DNA from 3 places in the Lactobacillus sp. CA30L genome. Region 1 is predicted to be linked to each of the others. Evidence: predicted binding sites of a transcription regulator. Region 1 holds the regulator's gene; each other region holds the start of a gene.
The links. Region 1 encodes LexA, which represses DNA repair genes until DNA is damaged. Its sites were predicted from a motif close to CNAACANNTGTTNG; they were not measured.

Region 1 (3,280 bases):
ACTTGTTTTTGGCGGACTTTGATGCTAGCCCGCGCGCCGTCATCGAACCCGACCACGAAAAGGCCGAAACGCACTACCACTTTCCGGCCAAGTTGCTGTTTGCCTTTATCACAAGCGATGCCATTGACGCTTTTTTGGCCCAGCACCCGCACCGCGTCCTCGGCCAGTTCGACTGCTTTGAGGGCTTGACGCCAATCTACGCGGTTGACTTGCCAAACGAAACGGTCACGTTCTGCCAGGCTAAATTGGGCGCCCCGGCAGCCGTACAGCTTTTGGACTGGCTGGTTGGCTACGGCGTTAGGCAGGTACTGGCAATCGGATCGGCCGGCGTTTTGGTCGACCTGCCCGAAAACTACTTCTTGGTGCCAACGAGGGCAATTCGCGACGAGGGGACGTCCATGCACTATGCGCCAGCGCAGAATTTCATTGACCTGCGGTCGTCCTTTTTGACGCGCGTGGAAAAATTGATGGGTACGAACGGAGTGCGGGTCAAGGAGGTCACGACCTGGACTACCGATGGCTTCTTCCGGGAAACGCCGCAAAAGGCCCAGCAGTTTAAGGCCCTGGGCGCGTCCTGCGTGGAGATGGAATGCGCGGCACTGGCGGCTTGTGCACAATTCCGCGGCGTTGATTTTGCCCAGGTTTTGTTTACGGCGGACTCGCTCAGTGACCTGGACCAGCATGCAGGACGGGGCTGGGGCAGGGACGCACACGAAGAGGCACTTGACCTTGCAGCCCAGATTCTGGATAACCCCTAGTCCCAACTTTGTGAAAAGCAGCAGCCATGAAACGACCGTGGAACGGATGGAAATTTCACAAGCAAAAACAATAATGCTGGTTTGACAGGCTTTATTGTTTTAAACCAGGCCCAGTATTTGTGAAGCGTGATTATACAGTAGATGTGGAAAGTCCCGCATCCCGCTTTTGGCAGGTGGTAGGCGGCGCCTGCCCCTTCATCAGCCGTCCCGCATGCGTTTCTTGCGTCCTTTAAATCAACTAAAAATTGAGGTTGAGCCCAATCAGCAGGATGGTCAGGAAGAAGCGGACGAGCCAGTGGCTCCAGTCAACCCGATGGTGGAGTGCCATGCCGTTGACCGCGGCGACAATTAAAAGGGCGAGCAGGAAACCCGTAACGATTGTGGGCCGGTCCGTTAGCCCGGCAAGGACGACGCCAGCGCCCAGCAGAAAATTGGCTGCAACGAGCCAGACGGGCAAAGTTTTGTGGGCTGCCAGCGCCGCCAAACCCATGATGCCGCCGTATAAAATGGTTAAGAAACAGGTTAAGTAATTCATTGATTTTTCTCCTTTGCAAAATTAAAGCACCAGCTGCACCCCGACGTCAAGGCGGCGCCGCCGCTAACGGACAGGCAAGAGGGGGCAGCGCACGATTTCTTCTGCAACAAAAAAGCCGTCCGGCCAACCCCTGAATTGTGGAATTCATGAGTTGGCAAAACGGCTGTATTGAAGGGCAAGAGCCCGTTTGCCCGAATAGATTGGGAGAAACAACTCGGGCAGTAGCAGCTAGAAAATATTGCTGCGGTAAAGGCCGACTACCTTGCCCAGAATCTGCACGTTCTCCAGAATGATCGGTGCCATCGTGTCGTTTTCCGGCTGCAGGCGGAAGTGATCCTTTTCCCTGTAGAAACGCTTGACGGTGGCCTCGTTCTCATCGGTCATGGCGACAACAATTTCACCGTTGGTCGCGGTGCTCTGCTTGCGTACGATAACATTGTCGCCGTTCAGAATACCGGCATTGATCATGCTCTCGCCGTGTACCCGCAGCATGAACAGGTCGCCCGCATCGTTGGCAAGGTCGGGCGGCAGCGGGAAGTAGTCTTCAATGTCCTCCACCGCCAAAATGGGCTGACCGGCCGTGACGACCCCGACAACGGGAATTTCGGTTGGCTTGAGCCCAAGCAGCTTCTTGCCCTCGTCGGTTATTTCCAGTGCGCGCGGTTTCGTTGCGTCCTTAATGATCAGGCCCTTGCGTTCCATTCGGGAGAGGTGGCCGTGAACGGTCGAAGTGGACGACAAGTCAACCGCGTGGCAGATTTCGCGGACGGTGGGCGGGAACCCCCGCTTTTGGACGGTATCATAGATGTAGCGTAGAATTTGCACTTGCTTATTATCCTGAATGTTGGTCATAATTTTGCTCCCTTGCACTTGACAAACTGTTGATAAGCATATTTTAGCAAATATCTGGCATAAGCGCAAACAAACGTTCTAAGAAATTAAACTTTTTTTATTGGACGAAATAAGGTAGACTTTTTAGGATAAGGGGTGTAAATAATGACTGAAGACGAAGAAAAAAAGTTGATCAACCGCATCAACGAACTGTACCATAAGAAAAAGACCGTCGGACTGAGCGTTGAGGAGGAAGATGAGCGTAAAGAGTTACACCAAAAGTTCATCAAGAACTTCCGCGCGGGCTTTAAGCGGGACGTTGAAAACCTGGTTCTGATTGATAAAAACGGACGTGAGGTAACGTCTGAAAAGGCCAAACGGGCCCAACGGGAAAAAGGTTTAAGAAAAGATTAACGTTTATCTTTAATTTTACTTAATTTTTAGGTAAGATATAACTATTGGACAAATTGAGGTGAACATTTTATGAATATGGGATTAGCAGTCTTTTTAATTGTAATAGCACTGTTGCTGGGCCTAATTGGCGGTTTTTACGGTGCAAGAGCATACATGAAGAAGTATTTTAAGGATAATCCACCAATCAATGAAGACATGATTGTTGCCATGATGTCACAGATGGGCCAAAAACCTTCGGCCAAGAAGGTTAACCAGGTGATGAACATGATGAAGCACCAAAAATAATGGTCTTGCACGATTGAGAATAAAGGCGGAGGATTGTCTCCGCCTTTTTATTTATGGAAGATAGATGAGCTATGAAAATATTTTTTAAACTAGGCTGGTTTTTTAAAAAAGAAAAGAAGCGCTACCTGATTGGCATTGCCTTTTTGGCCTTGACCTCGGTAGTCAACCTGGTGCCGCCCCGCATTCTGGGGCTAATGGCCGACCAGTTGGAACTGGGCCACATCAGCTGGCAGGAGTATGGCCTGTTGATCCTGGCAATAATCCTGGCGGCGCTCCTGCTCTATGGCTTCCGTTACTTTTGGCGCCGGCAGATCTGGGGCGGTTCCGCGGAACTGGAATTGCAGTTGCGCTCGAAATTGTTTGCCCACTTTATGGAAATGGACCGCACCTTTTACCAGCGGCACCGGACCGGGGACCTCATGGCCCATGCAACCAATGACGTTTCCGCCGTTCAAGA
Region 2 (3,280 bases), on a different contig from region 1:
AAAACAAAAAAATGGTGGAAGAAGAAGTTAATCCGGATACGCTAAACGGGCAAACGCTGGCGTACTTAGGCGATGCGGTCTATGAAATAGATATTCGCCGCCACCTGCTTAAGTGTGGCATCGTCAAGCCGCAAGTTTTGCAAAGGCAGGCCACGCACTACGTGTCGGCCAAAGCTCAGGCCGCCTTGATCACCAAGCTGCAGGAAGAGCAGTTGCTCACTAAGGAGGAAGTGGCCACCTTTCATCGGGGGCGCAACTCGAAAACGCACACTAAGGCCAAGAACACGAGCCTCGCAACTTACCAACTGTCTACCGGCTTTGAGGCGGTGTGGGGCTATTTGGAATTGTGCGGTCAGAAGGACCGCATCCAGGAGTTAACTTTGTGGTGCATCAAGGCAGTAGAGGAAGGGGCCATTGATCAATATGACTTCAAATGATAAGGATTTTATCTTCGGCAAGCATGCCGGCTTGGACTTTTTAAGAACGCAGGATGCTGGACGGATCAACAAGGTGTTCCTGCAGCAGGGCGTCCAGGAAAATTTTGCTAATGAGGTATTTGGTCTGGCTAAGAAAAAGGGGCTGATTATTCAAACGGTGCCCAAAAACAAACTGGACCGGTTGGTCCAGGGCGAAAACCACCAGGGCCTGGTCTTAACTGTTGCCAGCTTTGAATATGCGGACCTAGACCAGCTGCTGGACCAATATGACCATGACCAGAAGGAGCCTTTCTTGCTGATGCTGGACTCGATTGAAGATCCGCACAACCTGGGGTCAATTTTGCGGTCGGCTGACGCCACTGGGGTTGATGCGATCATCATCCCCAAGCGGCACGCAACCGGGCTCACGTCGGTAGTGGCCAAGACCGCGACCGGGGCGATTGACTATGTGCCGGTCGCCCGGGTTAATAACCTCGTGCAAACTAGTCAAAAGCTGAAACAGCGTGGCTACTGGCTGTTTGGGACGGATATGGCGGGCACTGATTACCGCAAGTGGGATGCGCGTGGCAAAACCGTTCTCGTCATCGGCAACGAGGGCAAGGGCATCGCGCGCCTGCTTAAGGAACAGATGGACCAGATGCTGACCCTGCCAATGGTTGGTCACGTGCAGTCGCTCAACGCAAGCGTGGCGACCGGCGTTCTGCTCTACCAGATGCTCAATAGCCGCAATCCCATTGCCAAATAACTAACGCATAATCACCCCCCAATCCAATCAGGGGGGTGATTTTTTTGTGGGCAAAAGTGGTCGGATTGAGTCGATGATGAAGGCCATCAAGGTCAAACGCAAGGGTCAAATTCCCCGAAGCAAATTTTGCTTATTTTTTAAAAAAATGACTAATTCGACAGCTTGCCGTGTTCGTTTTCTAGGTAAGTGACATTTAGATCCCACCGCTACGAATGAACGACCGTTCGATATTTTGCTACGGGCAATCTGCGTATCCTTCACTCTGAAAGCTGCTGAATTAGGAGGGAATGAAGATGCAAGATTTTGAACGTGCAATTGAAGTGGAACGCAGACGTATTGACCAGGTGAGGGCGGGGAATGATGATGCTTTAAAGGACCTGTGCCGCACGTACCAACCGCTTATCAGCTGCATCAAGCGCAGGTACCACGTGCGCTATTACGATAGCCAGGACTGGGACCAGGATGCGCTGATTGTTTGCTACCGGGCAGTCCAGAAGTTTAATGACAATAAGGGCCGCTTTGGCAGTTATTACAAAACGCTGCTGACCAACCACGCCAAGTCGCTGGTCAGGTACGATGCAGCTTATAGGCGACGAGCGTTAACTCAGGCCATCTCCCTGGAAAACGCCGCTGCAGAGCGGCTGAGTCCTCTACGGCAGAATTTTGCCCAAACGGCGGCGGTACCGCTGAGTGAAAACTTAAAGGAATTGGTGGCGCACCTTTCCAATTTAGAGTTAAGCGCGCTGCTTTTGGCCCTGGGCACTATGAAGTACGAAGAGATCAAGCGCAAATACCACTTCAGTCGCCTCATGCTGGTGCGGGCCCGTGCGCGCGTGCTGCAGAAAATGCGCCGGCTGCTTCTCAGTTAGCATTTGTACCACTGAGTGCCCAAACGCGTTATAATTAACGGTGTGGAATATTTTAGGAGGCATTAAGATGAGTAGAGAAGTTATTAAGACTGCATTGTTAGATCGTCACATGAAAGAAGTGTTTGACTGGAGCGATTCAGATGTTCCGGTCAGAGACGCCCTGTGGGATTATTTTATGGAAAAGAATGGTAGGGATACCATCAAGACGGAGGAAACAATGCTTCCGTTCCTGGATGATTCTGACGATAAAATCGAATCCTTCGTAAATGAGAATCTTAAGAAGTAAATCCGACTAACACAATGTTCTACGCCCGGTGGGCACGCATTTATTGTCCACCAGAAGGCAGCTGCCAATAGAATTAGGCAGTTGTTTTTATTTGACAAGACGAGCCAATGAGAGAATGTTAATGCAAAAAGCGGCATGGCAATCGCCACAATTAGTAAATTAATAATTAAGTCAATTGCTTGTGCACATATTTTTTGCTAGAATACAATAGTTTGGAAGTGAGATTATGGCAGTGAAAAAAGCATCTTTGGCCTGCAGTGTATGCGGCTCGCGTAACTACTCGATCACCGCAGGCAAGAATCGCACTCAGCGGCTTGAATTAAAAAAGTTCTGCAAGTATTGCGGCAAAATGACTTTGCACAAGGAAACGAGGTAAGAGATAATGATTAAGTTTTTAAAGAGCGTTGGCGAAGAAATGCGTCTGGTCACGTGGCCAAGCGCCAAGCAAAACCGGCATGATACGGCAATCGTCATCGGGTCGTCAATCTTGTTTGCCTCATACTTGGGTCTGCTTGATCTAGTATTCAGCAGCATGACCCAGGTAGTAATGTGATTAGCAATGATTTTCTATCTGTGTTATAATAAAACCAAGTTAAACGGACCTCTAGCGTGGAGGTTTTTTTGTTTGCCAAGAATTTAAAGGAGAATTGGTAATAATGGTTGAAACAGTCAAGAAGCAGTGGTACGTGCTCCATACTTATTCGGGATACGAGGACAAGGTTAGGTCCGACTTGTTGTCACGTGCGCAAAGCATGGGGATGCAGGACTACATCTTCCGGGTAATGGTGCCTGAGCAAGAAAAAGTCGAAAAGGTTGGCGACAAGAAAAAAAACGTTGAAGAAAAAATCTTTCCGGGCTACGTGCTGGTTGAGATGGTGATGACCGATGAGAGCTGGTTCGTTGTCCGCAACACGCCTAACGTTACGGGCTTTGTCGGCTCGCA
Region 3 (3,280 bases), on a different contig from region 1:
TAATAAAAATAGCGTATAAAACAATTAATTTCAACTAAAACTTAAAAGAAAGACAGAAATCGGAAGAATTGTTTTAAATATATACCCCATGGATAGTATTGTAAGCTAAATACACAAAAAATTAAATAAAAATGCACTAAAAAAATAAGACTAAAATAAAAATATAAAAATTGGCAAATATTATTTTGAGCGGTGTAAGTACCTGTTATGATTGCTAATACAAAGCAGGCCTACAAAACGATTAATAAAATATTACCAATATATAAATTTAGGTTAAAAAATACACTTATTTAAATTATTACTGAAATTAATTTAAATAGTCAATTAATAAATCATTTTCATTTGATTAGCTAAAGTTAATAAATAATTTAATTGTGGGCTCAATTAGCCGAATTCTCTTGAGAGCCCCCAAAGACTAAAAGAATACTTGCCAGGTGATTAATAAATTATAGCTAGCTGTGCAATCTTTTCATTGCGCGCCAGCGGAAAGGGATAGGATAGGCGGTAGTGACAAGCATTCCTCAATAACTTCGTATAATATATATTATGTAAAGTTAAGCTGTAACCAATCGTATTGCTGCCGCGGCAAGGCATGGGTTGCCAGTGAACAATCCACGTTAAGCAGCAATCCGGTTCAGCGTAAACACGCACAGTTTTGCTCTTCTATTGCATTTTATTGCATTGGACCGGTCCCAGGTGCGGGTAGTTATATGCCCATCCGCGGTTAAATTCACGCCAGATGACACTGCCAGGCACTAAATACAGTTCATCACAATAACTGGACACGGACAGCTGACGTGGACTTTTTGGCGGCGTTAAATTATTTTTAGGTGTAAAGGTGTCCCATGGTCGCATCTAACACGCCAACCGGATTTGCAGCGTGCGTTGGCGGGATTCATCACCACATAACACATCAAAGTTATGTCGCCAGCAGCCAATTGCACGCTAAGTCGTGTGGCTGGGACAGGCACAGGCAGAAAGCACAAGCAACTGAATTTGATCTGGCAACTAAAGAAATTCTGACTAGAAATCGGCTGTATTGCGCACGGCCGATTATAATTTTATAACGGGTGCTCAACCAGGTTTAAGTCTTTTTCTATCATTAAAACTATAATTTTAATGATAGGTAAATGTAAGGCCCTGCATGGATTTGCGAGCTTTCTTGCCGTGATTTCATGCTTGGGTTTATCGTTTAACTTTTAAATTTTTTGCCGTAATTTTAATAATTCATAATCTTATCAATTCATGTCGATGCTAGTCCCAATAATTCTGTATGCTGGCAGAGCTCATGTGTCCAAATTTGGGAGCAGCAATTGTGCTTGGAGCAAAAGCAAACTTGGTCGCTGTGCCATTGTTCGCTATTCAGCAGCCATAACCGGCATGCCTGCCGCTCGCTTGGCTTCACTGCTTATAAATTTATTTTAACTTACGCCAAATGCTGCTGCTTTAGACCGCGGGTGACTGGTCCCCCTCTTCGTCCCCTCCTGCTCTTTTATAAAGCAAATCCAAACATACATTCTATTTTTACTTTATAATTAATAAGACAGCAACATTGCAGTTAGGAGAATGATAAACATGGAAACCAAAAAGTACCTTGATCTTATTGAAGAAGAATTGCGCAAAATGCCGGATTTTGTTAAGGAATACAACTTCGGGTCTAACCTTTCCCTCACCACCTCCTACCAGTACCTGACTGAAATAAGGCGCTTTTTTGACTGGCTGCGCCAGGAGTCGATTTCCCCTGCCCCAGATAACAAGCACATCGAGACAGCAACGCTGGCCAACCTGCACCGCAACGATATTATGCTCTATATCAACTACCTGGGTCACGTCAAGAACCAGCAGGGCCACCTCAACGCGCCAACGACAATCAACCGCTCGATCAACGCACTGCGTTCGCTCTTCAAGTTTTTGACCATCACAGCCGACAACAATGAGGGTCAGCCCTACTTTGAACGGAATGTGATGCTGAAGATTGATTCGCTTAACAATACGAAGACGCTCAACTACCGTGCGCACATCCTCGAATCGCACATGTATGTTGGAAAACTGAAGTACCAGTTCTTGGACTTTATTACCAATGATTATGAAAAAAGCTGCAACAAACATGCCCTGCCGGCGTTTAGGGTCAACAAGGAGCGTGACCTGGCAATCGTTGCACTGATTCTCGGGACGGGCATCCGGGTTTCTGAATGCGCCGGGGTCAACGTGGCCGACCTTAACTTGAAAAAGGCGCTGCTTGACGTGACCCGCAAGGGCGGACAGCGTGACAGCGTGCCGATTGCTGAATGGACGCTGGATTACATTCGGGACTACCAAAAAGTCCGCAGGCAGCGCTATGCGGCTTCTAAAAAAGAAACGGCCTTTTTTCTCACTAGGTGGCACGACCAGACCAAACGAATGACCACCAACGCAATCGAAAAAATGGTTAACAAGTATTCCGCTGCCTTCGGTCATCCGCTCACGCCCCATAAGCTGCGGCACACGCTTGCCTCTGAGCTCTACAGCGTGACCAAGGACCAGGTGCTGGTTGCGCAGCAGCTCGGTCAAAAAGGCACTTCAGCAACCGATCTCTACACGCACGTTGACCAGAGCAAGCAGCGTGCGGCCTTGAACGAAATTGCGGCAAGTGACGGCGATGATGCAGCAAACCTAAAAAGCAAATAAAAAACACTGGCTTTTGATGTAAACCCCAAGATTAAACAAATTTTGAGGCCATATCATTCGCCGGTGTTTTTATTTACAATTCTTTCAGTCAAACCTGGTCTGCCAGTTAGGATCGTTACTGGCATCAAAGCACATCCTAATTTCCTCTTTGCTGTTTCGTTGAAGGGAAAGCGGGGGTAAGTGGTCATAATCGAAGTAGCGGCACGCGCTGGTTTCGCTGTTTTGGCCAAAAGTACCACCCAAATCGCGGCACAAAAAGAAAATATTGCAGACGTTGATTGCCCGTGTAACCCTATTTTCGTTGTGAATATTAGTGTTGTGATTGCATATTGCAACCACGCGGTCTACCGCAATATCATGGCCGGATTCTTCGCGGGCTTCCTTAACGCAATTATCCTTGACAGACACGTTGGGCTCGCACCAGCCGCCGGGCAACGACCACCGCTCATCCGTCGTTTCGCGGACCAGTAGAATCTTCTGGTCTCTAAAAATCGCGGCTCTGGTTCCTAACTTGGGCGTCTGGTAGCCGTCTTCGCTGCTAAAAAGGTGCCTGACCTGCTTTAGTGGCAAGCCCGTCTTTAATGCCATCATTTCCGTTGCGATTGCCCTAATA

Region 2: a site for LexA is predicted at 1,396-1,409, ahead of AC2JF8_RS03980 (sigma factor). Genes of this name have one in related genera too.
Region 3: a site for LexA is predicted at 1,507-1,520, ahead of xerS (tyrosine recombinase XerS). Genes of this name have one in related genera too.

The regions. Positions count from the first base shown of each region.
Region 1 is NZ_JBWXGB010000005.1:52,767-56,046, reverse strand. Features, by position in the region: gene AC2JF8_RS06830 (nucleoside phosphorylase) at 1-758, shown strand, start outside; gene AC2JF8_RS06825 (hypothetical protein) at 997-1,293, opposite strand; gene lexA (transcriptional repressor LexA) at 1,522-2,145, opposite strand; gene AC2JF8_RS06815 (DUF896 domain-containing protein) at 2,290-2,538, shown strand; gene AC2JF8_RS06810 (YneF family protein) at 2,608-2,823, shown strand; gene AC2JF8_RS06805 (ABC transporter ATP-binding protein) at 2,895-3,280, shown strand, end outside.
Region 2 is NZ_JBWXGB010000002.1:300,122-303,401, forward strand. Features, by position in the region: gene AC2JF8_RS03970 (Mini-ribonuclease 3) at 1-437, shown strand, start outside; gene cysS (cysteine--tRNA ligase) at 1-1, shown strand, start outside; gene rlmB (23S rRNA (guanosine(2251)-2'-O)-methyltransferase RlmB) at 424-1,182, shown strand; gene AC2JF8_RS03980 (sigma factor) at 1,476-2,051, shown strand; gene AC2JF8_RS03985 (P8 family protein) at 2,119-2,337, shown strand; gene rpmG (50S ribosomal protein L33) at 2,564-2,713, shown strand; gene secE (preprotein translocase subunit SecE) at 2,720-2,890, shown strand; gene nusG (transcription termination/antitermination protein NusG) at 2,994-3,280, shown strand, end outside.
Region 3 is NZ_JBWXGB010000001.1:387,598-390,877, forward strand. Features, by position in the region: gene xerS (tyrosine recombinase XerS) at 1,576-2,667, shown strand; gene AC2JF8_RS02015 (NUDIX hydrolase) at 2,752-3,280, opposite strand, start outside.